Regions from separate parts of the Streptomyces sp. NPDC005728 genome, predicted to be linked through region 2. Evidence: predicted binding sites of a transcription regulator. Region 2 holds the regulator's gene; each other region holds the start of a gene.

Region 1 (6,535 bases), on a different contig from region 2:
ACAAGGCCGAGGCCCTGGAGTGGACCAAGAGGTTCCTCCAGGTCCACGAGGAGCACTGGACCGTGACCTGCGAGGTCCGGGAGATCGCGGAAGGCTGAGCCCTTTCTGGGCCCTGATCCTTTGGCCCCGGGCCGTCCGGGGGTGTTGCATGGTGGGCTGTGGAACCACAGCCCACCGCGGCGCACACGATCGAGACCGTCTTCCGTCTGGAGTCCCCGCGGGTCATCGCCGGCGTCGCCCGGATCGTGCGGGACGTCGGCATCGCCGAGGAGCTGGCGCAGGACGCGCTGGTGGCGGCACTGGAGAAGTGGCCCAGGGACGGCGTGCCCGACAACCCGGGTGCCTGGCTCATGGCCACCGCCCGGCACCGCGCCGTCGACCTGGTCCGGCGCCGCGAGACCTACGCCCGCAAGCTCGCCGAGATCGGCCGGGACCTGGAGACCACGGCCCCGCCCGAGGAACCCGCCGACCCGGACGACATCGACGACGACCTGCTGCGGCTGGTCTTCACCACCTGCCACCCGGTGCTGTCCCCGGAGGCCCGCACCGCGCTCACCCTGCGCCTGCTCGGCGGCCTGACCACGGCCGAGATCGCCCGCGCCCACCTGGTCCCGGAGCCGACGATCGCCCAGCGCATCGTCCGGGCGAAGAAGACGCTCGCCACGAAGAACGTCGCCTTCGAGGTGCCGTACGGACCCGACCGCGAGGCCCGCCTCGGCTCCGTCCTGGACGTCATCTACCTGATCTTCAACGAGGGTTACGCGGCCACGGCCGGGGACGACCTGCTGCGTCCCGGGCTGTGCGAGGACGCGCTCCGGCTGGCCCGTGTGCTCTCCTCGCTGATGCCGAAGGAGCCCGAGGTGCACGCCCTGACCTCGCTCCTGGAGTTCCAGGCCTCCCGCGCCGCCGCCCGCACCGGCCCCGACGGCGCACCGGTGCTCCTGAAGGACCAGAACCGCCGCCGCTGGAACCGCATGCTCGTCGCCCGCGGCATCCGGGCCCTCGGCCGTGCCGACGCAACGGCCACCGGTGCCCCCGGTACCTACGCCCTCCAGGCGGCCATCGCCGCCTGCCACGCGCACGCGTACACCTACGAGGAGACCGACTGGCGGGCCATCGCCACCCTGTACGGCCTGCTCGCGGCCCGTTCCCCGTCCCCGGTCGTGGAACTGAACCGTGCCGTCGCCGTGTCGATGGCCGAGGGCCCGGCCGAGGGGCTGAAGCTGGTGGACGCCCTGGCCGCCGAACCCGCCCTGCGGGAGTACCACCTGCTGCCCAGCGTGCGGGGCGACCTGCTGGCACGGCTGGGCCGCACCGCCGAGGCACGCGAGGAGTTCGAACGGGCTGCCGGGCTGACGCGCAACGAGCGCGAGCGGCAGCTGCTGCGGGAGAGACTGCGTTCCCTGCCCGGCGGGTGAGGGCTCAGGGGCGCGCGGACGCGGGGGCCCCGATCAGCATGGTCGGCGCCCCCGCGACCCGGGTGAGGAACACCGTGGCCGCGCCCGGCCCCTGCGGTTTGACCTTCCTGCGCAGCTCCTCCGGCTCCACCGCCGAGCCCCGCTTCTTCACGGTCAGCGTGCCGACCTCCCGCTCCCGCAGCAGGGCCTTCAACTTCTTGACGTTGAAGGGGAGTTGATCGGTGATCTCGTAGGCGGAGGCGTACGGCGTCGGGCGCAGCTCGTCGGCCGCGACATACGCGATGGTCGCGTCGAGGAGGCCGCCGCCGACCTCCTCGGCCACCTCCGCGACCAGGTGGGCGCGGATGACGGCGCCGTCGGGCTCGTACAGGTACCGCCCGACCGGGCGCACTCGTGGATCGGGCAGTCCCCGGCCGAGCAGCGTGCGCGGGCCCGGAAGCAGCGTGGCCCGTACGGCCCCCGGCGTCCCGGTGCCGAACCACAGCACCGCCTCCTTCACGTCCCCGCCGTCCGAGATCCACTCGGCCTCGGCCTCGGCGGGGACCGCCTCGTGCGGGATGCCGGGGGCGATCTTCAGAGCCGCGCGGGGAGCCCCGAGGGCCGTGGCGACCGCCCAGGACAGGGGCGGTGAGTACGCCTCCGGGTCGAAGATCCTGCCCCGCCCGCCCCGGCGGGCCGGGTCCACGAACACGGCGTCGTAGCCGGCCGTGTCCACCTCCGTGACGTCCGCCTCCCGCACCTCGATCAGGCCGGCGAGCCCCAGCGCCTCGGCGTTCGCCCGTGCCGCGGCCGCCGTCGGCGGATCCCGGTCCACGGCCAGCACCCGGATCCCGGCCCGGGCCAGCGCGATCGCGTCGCCGCCGATCCCGCAGCACAGGTCGGCGACCGAGGCCACACCCAGTTCCTTCATACGGTTCGCCCGGTACGCCGCCACGCTCGCGCGGGTCGACTGCTCGACCCCGTTGGGCGTGAAGAACATCCGGCCCGCGTCCTCGGCCCCGAACTTGGCCGCCGCCCGCTGCCGCAGCCGGGCCTGCCCCAGCGCCGCCGACACCAGCTCGGCCGGGTGCTCGCGGCGCAGCCGAGTGGCGACGGCCAGCTCCTGGGCGGGGTCGGTGTCGCGCACCTCGTCGAGGAGGGCGCGGCCTTCGGGGGTGAGGAGAGGAGCGAGGTCGTTCACCGGGTCATTGTGGGCCAGTCGGTGGATGGTGCGCCTCCGGTGGCGGTGTCGACCCGGGTTCTGGGCTGGGGCCTGGGAAGATCCGACGCCATGGAACTAGTACTACAAAATGACAAAAGTCGGGCAGGGCTTCGGAGGACCTCCCTCCGCTGCGGCGCGGCCGTACTGGCCTGTGTCGCCTTCGCCTCCGGCTGCGCCGCCGAGGACGCGGACTCCGGCCCCCACTCCGGGCCGGGCCGGCCGGGCCGGGGCGGCCCCGCCCAGGCGCTGGACCCCCAGGCCCGTGCCGCCGCCGAACACGCCCGACTGGTCGCCGCCGCCCGGCACTGGCGGCTGGACCGGGTGCCCCTGACGCCCCCCGCGCCGCCGTCCCGCAAGCCCAGGATCACCCCGCGCGACGGCTTCGAGGTGGACGGTCAGGAGGAGGAGAACCTGCCGCCGGTCTTCACCACCGTCCCCACCCGGCAGAAGGTCGTGTTCCTCACCATCGACGACGGCGCCGAGAAGGACCCGGACTTCCTGCGCATGATGAGCGACCTGAAGATCCCCTACACGGCCTTCCTCAGCAACTACCTCGTCAAGGACGACTACGGCTACTTCCGCCGGATGCAGGCCGAGGGACACACCCTCAACAACCACACCCTCACCCACCCCTACCTGCCCGGCCTGTCGTACGAGGAGCAGAAGGACGAGATCTGCGGCATGCAGGCCATCATGAAGAAGCAGTTCGGCAAGGCGCCCACGGTCTTCCGCCCGCCCTACGGCAACTACAACGGCGACACCCTGCGCGCCGCCAAGACCTGCGGGATCAGGTACGCGCCGATCTGGGACGAGGAGGTCTTCGTCGACCACTGGGAGTACCGCGACTGGGACCGCGCTCTGCATCCCGGCGACATCGTGCTCACCCACTTCCGCGGCCGTGACGACTGGGACGGCACGATGGTCGACGACATGCGCAGGTTCCTGAACAGGGTCACGCGCGACGGGTACGCCGTGGCACGCCTGGAGGACTACCTGTGAGGCGCCGGGGGCGACCGGGACGTGCTCGGGCCGCACCGGCCGCCGTACTCGCCTCCACCCTGCTCCTCGCGGGCTGCGCCCAGTCCGTCGACCCCATCGAACGCCTGGGCAAGCGGGCGGCCCAGGGGGCACGGCCGCCGAGCCGGGCCGGTGACGAGGCCTACCGCCGCTGGGGCCTGGCCGCCCCGCTCGCCGCGCCGCCCCGCAACCCGGGCCGGCTCGTGACGGCCCATCGGGCGGGCGCCGACCCGCCCCGGGTCCTGGACCACGTCGCCACCACCGACAAGGTCGTCTTCCTCACCTACGACGACGGCGCCGAACGGGACCCGCGGTTCGTCGACATGGTCCGCGACCTGAGGCTGCCGGTCAGCTTCTTCCTCACCGACAGCGTCGTGGGACCCGGCTACGGCCACTTCGCCCGTCTGCGCGCGGTCGGCGCCGACATCGAGAACCACACCCTCGACCACCCGGCGATGCCCGGACTGCCGTACGCCGGCCAGCGCGCCGAGATCTGCGGCCAGCAGGACAAACTCAGGTCCCGTTTCGGCATCCGCCCGCGCCTGTTCCGCCCGCCCTACGGCACGTACGACACCACGACCCTGCGCGCGGCCGCCGATTGCGGCATCTCCGCACTCGTCCTGTGGCGCGCCGCCATGACCTCCGACGGCATCTCCTACGTGCGGGGGGAGAGGCGTCTGCGCCCGGGAGACGTCGTCCTCGTCGGCCCCGACGAGGCCACCGGTCTCACCCTCAGGGAGCGCACGAGACGCCTGCTGCGCCGCGTCCAGGCGAGCGGGCTGACGGTGGGGAGCCTCGAGGACTATCTGTAGAGCCTTCCGGAGCCGGTGCTCCACGGGCCCCGACCGGGCCGACGCGCCGCACCGCATTGGCACTCCGCTTGACCGAGTGCTAATCGCAGTCATAGTCTCGGCTCTGGCACTCCCCCCTGGAGAGTGCCAACACGCGACGGGCAGGTCCGGCACCCGCGACGACGGATCCACCTGGTCGCCACCTCAGACAGTTAACCCCGTGAGATCTCCGAAGGGGGAGGTCGGATCGTGACGACCACCAGCTCCAAGGTTGCCATCAAGCCGCTTGAGGACCGCATCGTGGTCCAGCCGCTCGACGCCGAGCAGACCACCGCCTCTGGCCTGGTCATCCCGGACACCGCCAAGGAGAAGCCCCAGGAGGGCGTCGTCCTGGCCGTGGGCCCGGGCCGCTTCGAGAACGGCGAGCGCCTGCCGCTCGACGTCAAGACCGGCGACATCGTGCTGTACAGCAAGTACGGCGGCACCGAGGTGAAGTACAACGGCGAGGAGTACCTCGTCCTCTCGGCTCGCGACGTGCTCGCGATCATCGAGAAGTAAGACACCTCGAACACATTGCTTGACGCTGCGCCCCTGGCCCCCGCGACCACTGAAAAGGCCGGGCGCCCGGGGCGCAGTGCCGTTTTCACCCACAGATTTCCGAGAGGGCTCACGCTGTCATGGCGAAGATCCTGAAGTTCGACGAGGACGCCCGTCGCGCCCTCGAGCGCGGCGTCAACAAGCTGGCCGACACGGTGAAGGTGACGATCGGCCCCAAGGGCCGCAACGTCGTCATCGACAAGAAGTTCGGCGCCCCCACCATCACCAACGACGGTGTCACGATCGCCCGCGAGGTCGAGATCGAGGACCCGTACGAGAACCTCGGTGCCCAGCTGGTGAAGGAGGTGGCGACCAAGACCAACGACGTCGCTGGTGACGGCACCACCACCGCCACCGTGCTCGCCCAGGCGCTGGTGCGCGAGGGCCTGAAGAACGTCGCCGCCGGTGCCTCCCCGGCCGCCCTGAAGAAGGGCATCGACGCCGCGGTCAAGGCCGTCTCCGACGAGCTGCTCGCCTCGGCGCGCCCGATCGACGAGAAGTCCGACATCGCCGCCGTCGCCGCGCTGTCCGCCCAGGACCAGCAGGTCGGTGAGCTGATCGCCGAGGCCATGGACAAGGTCGGCAAGGACGGTGTCATCACCGTCGAGGAGTCCAACACCTTCGGTCTGGAGCTGGACTTCACCGAGGGCATGGCCTTCGACAAGGGCTACCTGTCGCCGTACTTCGTGACGGACCAGGAGCGCATGGAGGCCGTCCTCGAGGACCCGTACATCCTCATCAACCAGGGCAAGATCTCCTCCATCCAGGACCTGCTGCCGCTGCTGGAGAAGGTCATCCAGTCGGGTGCCTCCAAGCCGCTGCTGATCATCGCCGAGGACCTCGAGGGCGAGGCCCTGTCGACCCTCGTCGTCAACAAGATCCGCGGCACCTTCAACGCGGTCGCGGTCAAGGCCCCCGGCTTCGGTGACCGCCGCAAGGCGATGCTGGAGGACATGGCGGTCCTCACCGGCGCCACGGTCATCTCCGAGGAGGTCGGCCTCAAGCTCGACCAGGCCGGCCTGGACGTGCTGGGTTCCGCCCGCCGCGTCACGGTCACCAAGGACGACACCACGATCGTCGACGGCGCCGGCGACTCCTCGGCCGTCCACGGCCGCGTCGCCCAGATCAAGGCCGAGATCGAGAACACCGACTCCGACTGGGACCGCGAGAAGCTCCAGGAGCGCCTCGCGAAGCTGGCCGGCGGCGTGTGCGTGATCAAGGTCGGCGCCGCCACCGAGGTGGAGCTGAAGGAGAAGAAGCACCGTCTGGAGGACGCCATCTCCGCGACCCGCGCCGCGGTCGAGGAGGGCATCGTCTCCGGTGGTGGCTCCGCGCTGGTCCATGCCGTCAAGGTCCTGGAGGGCAACCTCGGCAAGACCGGCGACGAGGCCACGGGTGTCTCGGTCGTCCGCCGCGCCGCCGTCGAGCCGCTGCGCTGGATCGCCGAGAACGCCGGCCTGGAGGGTTACGTCATCACCTCCAAGGTCGCCGAGCTCGACAAGGGCCAGGGC
Region 2 (6,535 bases):
GGTCCCCACCAGTTCGACGACGGGGACGGGCTCGCGCGGGCCCTGTCCGGCTGTGCGGGCCTGAGTGCCGAACTGATCGCGGAAAGGATCCGCTGCCTGGTGCACGACTTCGGCGGCGGCCTGCCCGAGGACGATCTGGCCCTGCTGGTCCTCCAGGCCGAGACCGGGTGACCGCTGCCGTACGGGACAATGGAGGACATGCCTTCTGCACTTCCCGACGGCGAGCCGGTCCCCGACGACGGCGCGCTGCCTGACTCCGCCCTCGCCGGGGCCGCCGACCGACCCCTCGGGTTCTACCTGCACGTCCCGTACTGCGCGACCCGCTGCGGCTACTGCGACTTCAACACGTACACCGCCACCGAGCTGCGCGGCACCGGTGGAGTGCTGGCGTCCCGGGACAACTACGCGGACACCCTGACCGACGAGATCCGCCTGGCCCGCAAGGTGCTCGGCGACGACCCGCGCGAGGTCCGTACGGTCTTCGTCGGCGGCGGTACGCCGACGCTGCTGGCCGCCGAGGACCTGGTGCGGATGCTGGGCGCGATCCGGGACGAGTTCGGTCTCGCGCCGGACGCGGAGATCACGACGGAGGCGAACCCGGAGTCGGTCGACCCGGCCTACCTCGCCAAGCTGCGGGAGGGCGGCTTCAACCGGATCTCGTTCGGCATGCAGAGCGCGAAGCAGCACGTACTGAAGATCCTCGACCGGACCCACACCCCGGGCCGCCCCGAGGCGTGCGTGGCGGAGGCGCGGGCGGCGGGCTTCGAGCACGTGAACCTGGACCTGATCTACGGCACTCCCGGCGAGTCGGACGACGACTGGCGGGCCTCTCTGGACGCGGCGATCGGCGCGGGTCCGGACCACGTCAGCGCGTACGCCCTGATCGTCGAGGAGGGCACGCAGCTCGCCCGCCGCATCCGCCGGGGTGAGGTCCCGATGACGGACGACGACGTCCACGCCGACCGCTACCTGATCGCCGAGGAGGCCCTGTCGGCCGCCGGTTTCGACTGGTACGAGGTCTCCAACTGGGCCACTTCGGAGGCGGCTCGCTGCCTGCACAACGAGCTGTACTGGCGGGGCGCGGACTGGTGGGGCGCGGGCCCGGGAGCCCACTCCCACGTGGGCGGGGTGCGGTGGTGGAACGTCAAGCATCCGGGGGCGTATGCGGCGGCACTGGCGTCGGGGCGGTCTCCGGGGGCCGGGCGCGAGGTGCTGCCGGAGGAGGACCGGCGGGTGGAGCGGATCCTGCTGGAGCTGCGGCTGCGGGAGGGCGCTCCGCTGTCGCTGCTGAAGGAGGAGGGGCTCGCGGCTTCGCGGCGGGCGCTGGCGGACGGGCTGCTGGAGGAGGGGCCGTACGACGAGGGGCGGGCCGTGCTCACGCTGCGGGGGCGGTTGCTGGCGGATGCGGTGGTGCGGGATCTGGTGGACTGATCACCCGGGCGAGCGAGAAGGTCAGGCCCCACCGCTACCCGTAACGAAGTCGATCAACTCCTCCACCCGCCCCAGCAACTCCGGCTCAAGATCCTTGTAGGACCGCACCCGCGACAGAATCCCCTGCCACGCCGCCCCTGTGTTCTCCGGCCACCCCAGCGCCCGGCACACGCCTGTCTTCCAGTCCTGACCGCGCGGCACCCGGGGCCAGCCGGGAATGCCCAGGGACGACGGTTTCACCGCCTCCCAGATGTCGATGTACGGGTGGCCGACGACCAACGCGTGCTCACTGGTCACCGACTCCGCGAGCCGCCACTCCTTCGTGCCCGGCACGAGGTGGTCCACGAGCACTCCCAGCCGCGCGTCCGGACCCGGTGCGAAGGAAGACACGATCGCCGGCAGGTCGTCCACGCCCTCCAGGTACTCCACGACCACGCCCTCGATGCGCAGGTCGTCGCCCCACACCTTCTCGACCAGCTCGGCGTCGTGCCGGCCCTCGACGTAGATGCGGCCGGCGCGGGCCACGCGCGCGCGTGCGCCGGGAACGGCCACCGAACCGGATGCCGTACGGGTGGGACGTACAGGCGCCGAGGACGATGCCCGTACCAGCGTCACCACCTGGCCCTCCCACAGGAAGCCGCGCGGCTCCAGCGGGAACACCCGGTGCTTGCCGAAGCGGTCCTCCAGCGTCACCGTGCCCGCCTCGCAGCGGATCACCGCGCCGCAGAAACCGGTGCCGGTCTCCTCGACCACCAGGCCGGGCTCCGCCGGGACCTCCGGCACCGGCTTGGGCTTCTTCCAGGGCGGGGTCAGGTCCGGGGAGTACTGGCGCATTCGGATGACGATAGGAGAAGCCGCCGGTCTGCACTCACGACACGCCGAAACGCGCTGCCAGCTCGTCGCGTTGCCGTCGTACGAACGCCGCGTCGACCACCGCGCCGTGACCGGGCACGTACAGCGCGTCCTCGCCGCCGAGGGCGAGCAGCCGGTCGAGCGCGTCCGGCCATCGCGACGGTACGGCGTCCGGGCCCGCCTGGGGCTCGCCGGACTCCTCGACCAGGTCGCCGCAGAAGACGATCTCCGCGGTGCCGGAGACCGAGCCGGGAACGAGGACCGCGAGATCGTGGGCCGTGTGACCGGGGCCCACGTTGGCCAGCAGCACCTGGCGGCCGCCGCCGAGGTCCAGCGTCCACTCGCCGGAGACCAGATGGAGGGGAGGGGCCAGGGCGGCCACCGCCTCGTCCGCGTCCGCCGTCGGCAGGCCGTGCGCGACCGCGTCCCGGCGCAGTTCCTCACGTTCGTACGCGAACACCGCGTCCATGCCGACCGCCGCGTACACCTCCGCCCCGGCGAACGCGGGCGCGCCGAAGACGTGGTCGAAGTGGGGATGGGTGAGCGCGAGATGGGTCACACGCCGGCCCGCCAGCCCTTGCGCCGCCTCCCGCACCCGCGCGCCCTCGGCCGGGCTCGACCCGGCGTCGACCACCAGGGCCGTACCCTCCCCGAGGACCAGGCCCGCGGTGCAGTCCCAGCCGGGCAGCCGGCACCGTCCGACCCCGGGGGCCAGCTGCTCCCAGCCCAGCTCTTCCCAAGTCACCGTCATACCGCGACGCTAGCGGTACGAGCCGGAACGGCTGGACCGACCTTGCCCAGTGAGTACCCCACGGCCGTACACTGGGCCGGGGAACGCTGGCACTCGGACACACAGAGTGCCAGGCGGACGACTCGAAGGGCCGAAGGGCCGAGGGGACCGACATGCTGGAGGTGAGCGCGGATGCTGAGTGAACGCAGGCTTCAGGTGCTGCGCGCCATCGTCCAGGACTACGTGGGGACCGAGGAGCCGGTGGGCTCGAAGGCCCTCACCGAGCGGCACAACCTCGGCGTCTCCCCGGCGACCGTACGCAACGACATGGCGGCCCTGGAGGACGAGGGGTTCATCGCGCAGCCGCACACCAGCGCCGGGCGCATCCCCACCGACAAGGGCTACCGGCTGTTCGTGGACAAGCTCGCGGGCGTCAAGCCGATGACCGCGCCCGAGCGCCGGGCGATCCAGAACTTCCTCGAGGGCGCCGTCGACCTGGACGACGTCGTGGCCCGTACGGTACGGCTGCTCGCGCAGCTGACCCGGCAGGTCGCCGTCGTGCAGTACCCGTCCCTGACCCGGTCCACCGTGCGGCACGTGGAGCTGCTCTCGCTCGCGCCCGCGCGCGTGATGCTCGTGCTGATCACGGACACCGGCCGGGTCGAGCAGCGGATGGTCGACTGCCCGGCGCCGTTCGGGGAGGCGTCCCTGGCGGACCTCAGGGCCCGGCTGAACAGCCGGGTCGCGGGCCGCCGGTTCACCGACGTACCACGGCTGGTCGAGGACCTGCCCGAGGCCTTCGAGGCCGAGGACCGCGGTACGGTCTCCACGGTGCTCTCCACTCTGCTGGAGACACTGGTCGAGGAGAACGAGGAGCGGCTGATGATCGGCGGCACCGCCAATCTGACCCGCTTCCCGCATGACTTTCCCCTCACGATCCGGCCCGTCCTGGAGGCGCTTGAGGAGCAGGTCGTGCTCCTCAAGCTGCTCGGCGAGGCGAAGGATCCGGGCGTGACCGTGCGTATCGGGCACGAGAACGCCTATGAGGGACTCAACTCCACCTCCGTCGTGTCGGTCGGCTACGGTTCGGGCGGCGAGGCGGTTGCCAAGCTCGGCGTGGTCGGACCGACCCGCATGGACTACCCGGGAACGATGGGAGCGGTACGCGCAGTGGCACGGTACGTCGGACAGATCCTGGCGGAGTCGTAAGTGGCCACGGACTACTACGCCGTTCTCGGCGTGCGCCGCGACGCGTCGCAGGATGAGATCAAGAAGGCGTTCCGTCGGCTCGCGCGCGAGCTGCACCCGGACGTCAACCCGGATCCGAAGACCCAGGAGCGGTTCAAGGAGATCAACGCCGCTTACGAGGTGTTGTCGGACCCGCAGAAGAAGCAGGTCTACGACCTCGGCGGCGACCCGCTCTCCCAGTCCGGCGGCGCCGGTGCGGGCGGCTTCGGGGCCGGCGGCTTCGGCAACTTCTCCGACATCATGGACGCGTTCTTCGGTACGGCGTCGCAGCGCGGCCCGCGCTCGCGCACCCGGCGCGGCCAGGACGCGATGATCCGCATCGAGGTCGAGCTGGACGAGGCGGCCTTCGGGACGACCAAGGACATCCAGGTCGACACGGCGGTCGTCTGCAACACCTGCAACGGTGAGGGCGCGGCCCCGGGCACGTCCGCCCAGACGTGTGACATGTGCCGCGGCCGCGGTGAGGTCTCCCAGGTGACCCGGTCCTTCCTGGGCCAGGTCATGACCTCCCGCCCCTGCCCCCAGTGCCAGGGCTTCGGCACGGTCGTGCCGACCCCGTGCCCGGAGTGCGCCGGCGACGGACGCGTCCGCTCCCGCCGCACGCTGACGGTCAAGATCCCGGCCGGTGTCGACAACGGCACCCGGATCCAGCTCGCCGGCGAGGGCGAGGTCGGCCCCGGCGGCGGTCCGGCCGGTGACCTGTACGTCGAGATCCACGAGCTGCCGCACCCGACCTTCCAGCGGCGCGGCGACGACCTGCACTGCACGGTCACGATCCCGATGACCGCGGCGGCCCTCGGCACCAAGGTGCCGCTGGAGACCCTGGACGGCATGGAGGAGGTCGACATCCGGCCCGGCACCCAGTCCGGCCAGTCGATCCCGCTGCACAACCGGGGCGTCACGCATCTGCGCGGCGGCGGCCGGGGTGACCTCATCGTGCACGTCGAGGTCATGACGCCGACCAAGCTCGACCCCGAGCAGGAGCGACTGCTGCGCGAGCTGGCGAAGCTGCGGGGCGAGGAGCGCCCGACGGGGCAGTTCCAGCCGGGGCAGCAGGGGTTGTTCTCGCGGTTGAAGGATGCCTTCAATGGGCGCTGACGTCGGCTGAGGTCGCGGCTGGGGGTCCGGGGGTCGGCCCCCGGGCAGGCACAGTCAGCCGGGGCAGCAAGGGTTGTTCTCGCGGTTGAAGGACGCTTTCAACGGGCGCTGAGGTCACTCGGAAGGGGTGCCTAGGCCCCCCTTATGCCCCTGGCCTATGCCGCGGGAAGCCCGGATTCGGACTTGTTCGGAGGACGTGACAACATGCCGTCATGTCCTCCGCACTGACCGATCTCTTCCCTCACCCGATCGTGCAGGCCCCCATGGCGGGTGGTGTCTCCGTCCCGCAGCTCGCCGCCGCCGTGTCCGAGGCGGGCGGTCTCGGGTTCCTCGCCGCCGGTTACAAGACCGCCGACGGCATGTACCAGGAGATCAAACAGCTGCGGGGGCTCACGACCCGGCCCTTCGGCGTGAACCTGTTCATGCCCCAGCCCGAGTATGCCGAGTCGGGTGCGGTGGAGGTCTACGCGCACCAGCTGGCCGGCGAGGCCGCCTGGTACGAGACCGAGCTGGGCGACCCCGACAGCGGCCGGGACGACGGCTACGACGCCAAGCTCGCCGTCCTCCTCGACAACCCGGTGCCGGTGGTCTCCTTCCACTTCGGTGTCCCGAGCCGGGACGTCCTCGACTCCCTCCGCCGTGCCGGGACCCGCACCCTGGTCACCGCCACCACCGCCGAGGAGGCCCTCGCGGTCGAGCGGGCCGGGGCGGACGCGGTGATCGCACAGGGCGTGGAGGCCGCCGGCCACCAGGGCACCCACCGGGACATCCCGGAGAACGACGGTTCCGGCATCGGCCTGCTCTCGCTGATCGCGCAGGTCAGCGAGGCCGTGAGCATCCCGGTCGTCGCCGCCGGCGGCATCATGCGCGGCAGCCAGATCGCCGCCGTCCTCGCGGCGGGCGCGTGCGCGGCCCAGCTGGGGACGGCGTTCCTCGCCACTCCCGAGTCCGGCGCGAACGCCCTGCACAAGCAGGCGCTGACCAACCCCCTGTTCGCCCGCACCGAGTTGACCCGCGCCTTCTCCGGCCGCCCGGCCCGCGGACTGGTCAACCGCTTCCTGCGCGAGCACGGCCCGTACGCCCCCGCCGCCTACCCCGAGATCCACCACCTGACCTCGCCGCTGCGCAAGGCCGCCGCCAAGGCCGGGGACGCGCAGGGCATGGCGCTGTGGGCGG
Region 3 (6,535 bases), on a different contig from region 2:
TGGCCGACAGACCCGAGACCAGCCCGCCGCCGCCCCGTCGGGCGTGCAGCGAGCCGTTCTCGAGGACCTCGTACGAAACCGGGCCGCGATTGGACGCGACCAGCACCTCAGCACCGTGGGTGGAAGCCATACGCCTCAACCTAGCCCGGCCCCGAAACGCTCAAACGTACGGTCCGCCCCGGAAGGGGGCTGTATACAGCCGTTTTCGTGCGCCCCTCACGCCACCCGGCGCGCCGCGTACTCCGCGATCTCCGCCATCGGCGGCCGCTCCTCGGTGTCCACCGAATAGGTGCGCGGCTCGAACCCGTCCTCACCGCGCTCGAACTGGGTGAGGGAGGGCCGGACGAGGTGGCCGCGGGCGAGCCTCAGCTGGGCCGTGCGGTAGATCGCCGCGGCCATGCGGCCGAGGGCCTGCCCGTCCTGGTGGCGGTGCTTGCGCACCCCGACGTCGACCTGGGCGAGGGCGTCCAGGCCGACGAGGTGCAGGGCGTCGACCAGCATGCCCAGCTCCACGCCGTAGCCCACCGGGAACGGCAGCTGTTCCAGCAGCGAGCGGCGGGCCGCGTACTCGCCGCCCAGCGGCTGCACGAATCCGGCCAGCTGCGGCCAGTGCAGGTTCAGCAGCGGGCGGGCCACGAGTTCCGTGACCCGGCCGCCCTGTCCCACCCGTCGCCCGCCACCGCCCTTCTGCGGAGCTCCTTCGGCGTACACCTCCTCATAGCCGGCGAGCGGACGGTCGTACATCGCCTTGACCAGGTCGACGCCCGGTTCGGTGAGCAGCGGGCCGACGATCCCGGAGACGAAGTCGGAGGAGAAGTCCTTCAGGTCGGCGTCGATGAAACAGATGATGTCGCCGCTGGTCACCAGCAGGGAGCGCCACAGCACCTCGCCCTTGCCGGGGACGGCCGGGATGCGCGGGAGGATGTCGTCGCGGTGGACGACCCGCGCGCCCGCGGCGGCGGCGACCATAGAGGTGCGGTCGGTGGACCCGGAGTCGACGACGACGATCTCGTCGACCAGTGGGACCTGCTGCATGAGGTCGTGGCGGATGACCGCGACGATGTCGCCGACGGTCTCCTCCTCGTTCAGCGCGGGCAGGACGACGGAGACGGACTGACCCGTGCGCTGCTTGGCGGCGAGTATCCGGTGGAGCGGACGGTCGGTCGCGGACCAGGAGCGGGTGGTCAGCCAGTGTTCGACTTCTTCCAGCACGGTCTGCGGCTCCTCACTGTCGTGATCACAGGGGGTGACCGTGTGATCCATCTCGCGGTTCGGACGACTATCTCAACTGTCCTGGCCTTCGGTTACAGTCTTGAACAACGCCGATGACCATCGCATGTCGAGGGGTCAAGACGCGTTGACAACCGAATACCGCTCATCCAGAGGGGCAGAGGGATACGGCCCGTTGAAGCCCCGGCAACCCTCCAGCCGGTCTTGTCACGTTGACGTGGCGAGGCTCCCGGCTAGGGAAGGTGCCAAATCCGTCTCACGGCGAGATGCGTCGTGAGGAAGATGAGGAGAAAGGGCCTCGCCTCCATGGCTGTGCAGACAGTTGCAAGCACCAGCAATCCCGCCGTCGACCTCGGTCCCGCCGCAGCCCTGAGCTGTCGCGAGTGCGGCCACCGGGTTCCCCTCGGGCCCGTGTTCGCCTGCGAGGAGTGTTTCGGCCCGCTGGAGATCGCGTACGACTTCTCCGCCTACGACGCCGAAGAGCTGCGTAAGCGCATCGAGGCCGGTCCCGCGAACATCTGGCGTTACGCGCCGCTGCTGCCCGTCCCCGCCGACGTGGCCGGCAAGCCCAACATCAACCCGGGCTGGACCCAGCTCGTCAAGGCCGACAACCTGGCGCGCGAGCTGGGCGTCACCGGCGGGCTGTACGTGAAGGACGACTCCGGCAACCCGACGCACTCCTTCAAGGACCGGGTGGTGGCCCAGGCACTGGAGGCCGCGCGCGCCTTCGGCTTCACCACGCTCTCCTGCTCCTCGACCGGCAACCTGGCCGGCGCCGTCGGCGCCGCCGCGGCCCGCGCCGGCTTCCGCTCCTGCGTGTTCATCCCGCACGACCTGGAGCAGGGCAAGGTCGTCATGGCCGCGGTGTACGGCGGGGAACTGGTCGGCATCCAGGGCAACTACGACGACGTGAACCGTTTCTGCTCCGAGCTGATCGGTGACCCGGCCGGCGAGGGCTGGGGCTTCGTCAACGTCAACCTGCGGCCGTACTACGCGGAGGGCTCCAAGACCCTGGCGTACGAGATCTGCGAGCAGCTCGGCTGGCGGCTGCCGGACCAGATCGTGGTCCCGATCGCCTCCGGCTCCCAGCTGACGAAGATCGACAAGGGGCTGCAGGAGCTGATCAAGCTCGGGCTCGTCGAGGACCGGCCCTACAAGATCTTCGGCGCGCAGGCCGAGGGCTGCTCGCCGGTGTCGACGGCCTTCAAGGCCGGCCACGACGTGGTCCGCCCGCAGAAGCCGAACACCATCGCCAAGTCCCTCGCCATCGGCAACCCGGCCGACGGCCCGTACGTCCTCGACATCGCCCGGCGTACCGGCGGTGCGGTGGAGGACGTGACCGACGAGCAGGTCGTGGACGCGATCAAGCTGCTGGCCCGGACCGAGGGCATCTTCGCGGAGACCGCCGGCGGAGTGACTGTCGGCGTGGCGAAGAAGCTCATCGAGAACGGTGTCCTGGACCCGTCGCTCACCACGGTCGTCCTCAACACCGGCGACGGCCTCAAGACGCTGGACGCGGTGGCCGGCACCGGCCTCACCGCCACCATCCGCCCGACCCTGGACTCCTTCCGAGAGGCTGGCCTCGCATGAGCGTGACCGTTCGCATCCCCACCATCCTGCGCACCTACACCGGCGGACAGGCCGAGGTCGCCGCCGACGGCGCGACCCTCGCCGAGGTCATCGAGGACCTGGAGAAGAACCACACCGGGATCGCCGCCCGGGTGCTGGACGACCAGGGCAAGCTGCGCCGCTTCGTCAATGTGTACGTCAACGACGACGACGTCCGCTTCGAGCAGGGCCTGGAGACCGCGACCCCGGAAGGTGCCGGTGTCTCCATCATTCCGGCCGTCGCCGGCGGCTGACAGAATGACCGATCATTACCTTCGGTAACCCAGGTTACCGATTGTTCAACAGATTGCCCCCTCCGTGAGAGAAGCGGAGGGGGCAATTCTGTGTGATTGAGCGCGGTACAGTTGGGGAACGCGTTCCGGGTCTGCGGGTCGTAGACCTCGGAATCATGTCGTACGCCCGATAAGAAGTAGCCAAAGTGCACGGGTTGTATGCGGCTTTTGCGCCTTTTGTGTAGCCCGACTTGCCCTGAATTCGCACGAATTCTCGGCAGATTCCGGACCGGGCTCGTCCAGAATTCTCGTCCGATTGACCTGTTGCAGACGGCAGTTGGACAGATACATTCAGCCGCGGTCGACGCGTTCCGGCGCACGCCCCCGACCAATGGGGGGTGAGGTCTGACCCGGGTCCGCGAAGTGTGGATCTGTGCAAGGGCCAGTAATAGGGGAGTTAGGCATGGCTCAGGGCACCGTCAAGTGGTTCAACGCGGAGAAGGGGTACGGCTTCATCGCGGTCGACGGTGGTGCGGACGTCTTCGTCCACTACAGCGCCATTCAGATGGACGGCTACCGCACCCTGGAAGAGGGCCAGCGGGTGGAGTTCGAGATCTCGCAGGGCCAGAAGGGCCCGCAGGCCGACATGGTTCGCCTCAGCGCCTGAACGTTTCTTGTTGCCGAAGGGCCCGCACCCCGTCACCGGGGCGTGGGCCCTTCGTCCCGTTCGCCCCAGGCTGTTCCTCGAAGGCGCTTGCACTCGACCATGCCGAGTGCTAATCATTGGCGTTAGCACTCTGAAGGTGAGAGTGACAAAGAAGGACCGGGTCGGTGAGGCCCGCAGGCCAGGTGGGGCAAGGAACCACAGGTCGGCGAGCCGTCCGTCGCGGGCGCGGGCGCGGTCCGAAGGAATCACCCCCAGTCCTGGAGGGACCACTTCACATGGCCAAGATCATCGCGTTCGACGAGGAGGCGCGGCGCGGCCTCGAGCGCGGCATGAACCAGCTCGCGGACGCCGTGAAGGTGACGCTCGGCCCCAAGGGCCGCAACGTCGTCCTCGAGAAGAAGTGGGGCGCCCCCACGATCACCAACGACGGTGTCTCCATCGCCAAGGAGATCGAGCTCGAGGACCCGTACGAGAAGATCGGCGCCGAGCTGGTCAAGGAAGTCGCCAAGAAGACGGACGACGTCGCCGGTGACGGTACGACCACCGCGACCGTGCTCGCCCAGGCCCTCGTCAAGGAAGGCCTGCGCAACGTCGCCGCCGGTGCCAACCCGATGGCCCTGAAGCGCGGTATCGAGAAGGCCGTCGAGGCCGTCTCCGCCGCCCTGCTGGAGCAGGCGAAGGACGTCGAGACCAAGGAGCAGATCGCCTCCACGGCGTCCATCTCCGCCGCCGACACCCAGATCGGCGAGCTGATCGCCGAGGCCATGGACAAGGTCGGCAAGGAAGGCGTCATCACCGTCGAGGAGAGCAACACCTTCGGTCTGGAGCTCGAGCTCACCGAGGGCATGCGCTTCGACAAGGGTTACATCTCCGCCTACTTCGCCACCGACATGGAGCGGATGGAGGCGTCCCTCGAGGACCCGTACATCCTCATCGCCAACTCCAAGATCGGCTCGGTCAAGGACCTGCTCCCGCTGCTGGAGAAGGTCATGCAGTCGGGCAAGCCGCTGCTGATCATCGCCGAGGACGTCGAGGGCGAGGCCCTGTCGACCCTGGTCGTCAACAAGATCCGCGGCACCTTCAAGTCCGTCGCCGTCAAGGCCCCGGGCTTCGGTGACCGCCGCAAGGCCATGCTCGGCGACATCGCCATCCTCACGGGCGGCGAGGTCATCTCCGAGGAGGTCGGCCTCAAGCTGGAGAACGCGACCCTGGACCTCCTGGGCCGCGCCCGCAAGGTCGTCATCACCAAGGACGAGACCACCATCGTCGACGGCGCCGGCTCCTCGGAGCAGGTGGGCGGCCGGGTCAACCAGATCCGCGCCGAGATCGAGAACAGCGACTCGGACTACGACCGCGAGAAGCTGCAGGAGCGCCTGGCGAAGCTCGCCGGCGGTGTCGCGGTCATCAAGGCCGGTGCCGCCACCGAGGTGGAGCTCAAGGAGCGCAAGCACCGCATCGAGGACGCCGTCCGCAACGCGAAGGCCGCCGTCGAGGAGGGCATCGTCGCCGGTGGTGGCGTGGCCCTGCTGCAGGCCTCCTCGGTCTTCGAGAAGCTGGACCTGGAGGGTGACGAGGCGACCGGCGCCAACGCCGTGAAGCTCGCGCTCGAGGCCCCGCTGAAGCAGATCGCCGTCAACGGTGGTCTCGAGGGTGGCGTCGTCGTGGAGAAGGTGCGCAACCTGGCCGTCGGCCACGGTCTGAACGCCGCCACCGGCGAGTACGTCGACATGATCGCCGAGGGCATCATCGACCCGGCGAAGGTGACGCGCTCTGCCCTGCAGAACGCCGCCTCCATCGCCGCGCTGTTCCTCACCACCGAGGCCGTCATCGCCGACAAGCCGGAGAAGGCCGCCGCGGCCGCTCCGGGCGGCATGCCGGGCGGTGACATGGACTTCTGATCGACCTGACGGTTGATCGCCTGTCCTTCGGACCGAGGGCGGTGCTTCCAGCTTCTGGCTGGGGGTGCCGCCCTCGGGCGCTTCGTGAGGCTCAGTCGGCGTAGTCCTTGAGTTCCTGTGTGTCGAGGATGACGTCGACGGGGGAGGGGAGCACGACGGTGGCTCCCCAGGGGTAGGACGGGGACCGCTGATAGCGGCCGTTCTTCGGCTCGCTGTACACGACGACTGTGCTGTTGTCGCGGTCGATGAGGAGATAGACGGGGATGCCGACCGCCGCATAGCCGACGGGCTTGTCGACGCGGTCACGTTGGTGCGTGTCCCTGTCGTGGGAGGTGATCTCTACGGCCATGAAAATGCCGTCGGAGCCCGACCACTCGCCGTGTCCCGTGAAGTGGCCCTTGGGAGCGACGGCCGCATCCGTGCGGGCGCGGCCCTTGCGATACGCCTCGGTCCTCACACCAGACTCGCCGTAGACACGGAGCTCAGGGCGGTGCTGCATGCATTGCTCCTGCAGCCAGACCAGGATCTCCCGGTGGTTGCCGTCCGGCATCGCCTTGACCTCTAGTTTTCCGTTGATGTACTCGAGGCGGACGGTCTCCGGCGCCCGGCGCTCCAGCTCCTCGAAGTCTTCGACGCTGAGCGGGTCCTTGGTGCGGACCCGCCCGTCGACGAATTCGAGGTGCACGTTCTCCGGGGCCGCGCCGGCGAGTTCCTCGAAGTCCTCGGCGGACATCTGCGGGCGTTCAGCGGTGCTGGGGGTCATGGCTTCGCCTCCTCTCCCCCATCGTGCCCCGGGATGGTGTCGTCGGACCGTAGGAGCGGTCATGCGGGTGTCCTCTCTCGTCGTCGTAGGGACATCGCAGCCCGGATCTCGCCCACGCGGGCATGGACTGCGGGAG

What was found. The regulator HrcA, encoded in region 2, represses chaperone genes, less so after heat shock. The targets are predictions, from matches to a motif close to TTNGCACTCNGNNNNNCNGAGTGCNAA.
Region 1: the regulator HrcA is predicted to act here: its motif matches at 4,505-4,531, upstream of groES (co-chaperone GroES).
Region 3: the regulator HrcA is predicted to act here: its motif matches at 3,825-3,851, upstream of groL (chaperonin GroEL).

What each region holds. Positions count from the first base shown of each region.
Region 1 is NZ_JBEXYL010000049.1:26,943-33,477, reverse strand. It holds gene ABZ471_RS28515 (YciI family protein) at 1-98, shown strand, start outside; gene ABZ471_RS28510 (sigma-70 family RNA polymerase sigma factor) at 159-1,418, shown strand; gene ABZ471_RS28505 (methyltransferase domain-containing protein) at 1,423-2,598, opposite strand; gene ABZ471_RS28500 (polysaccharide deacetylase family protein) at 2,689-3,618, shown strand; gene ABZ471_RS28495 (polysaccharide deacetylase family protein) at 3,615-4,448, shown strand; gene groES (co-chaperone GroES) at 4,677-4,985, shown strand; gene groL (chaperonin GroEL) at 5,105-6,535, shown strand, end outside.
Region 2 is NZ_JBEXYL010000040.1:27,364-33,898, forward strand. It holds gene ABZ471_RS25605 (SpoIIE family protein phosphatase) at 1-171, shown strand, start outside; gene hemW (radical SAM family heme chaperone HemW) at 199-1,431, shown strand; gene ABZ471_RS25615 (DUF3097 domain-containing protein) at 1,453-2,265, opposite strand; gene ABZ471_RS25620 (MBL fold metallo-hydrolase) at 2,300-3,034, opposite strand; gene hrcA (heat-inducible transcriptional repressor HrcA) at 3,206-4,222, shown strand; gene dnaJ (molecular chaperone DnaJ) at 4,223-5,359, shown strand; gene ABZ471_RS25635 (nitronate monooxygenase) at 5,572-6,535, shown strand, end outside.
Region 3 is NZ_JBEXYL010000003.1:34,532-41,066, forward strand. It holds gene ABZ471_RS03325 (trehalose-6-phosphate synthase) at 1-130, opposite strand, end outside; gene ABZ471_RS03330 (glucosyl-3-phosphoglycerate synthase) at 217-1,212, opposite strand; SAM riboswitch class I at 1,373-1,519, shown strand; gene thrC (threonine synthase) at 1,537-2,820, shown strand; gene ABZ471_RS03340 (MoaD/ThiS family protein) at 2,817-3,092, shown strand; gene ABZ471_RS03345 (cold-shock protein) at 3,535-3,738, shown strand; gene groL (chaperonin GroEL) at 4,014-5,636, shown strand; gene ABZ471_RS03355 (Uma2 family endonuclease) at 5,728-6,399, opposite strand; gene ABZ471_RS03360 (hypothetical protein) at 6,459-6,535, opposite strand, start outside.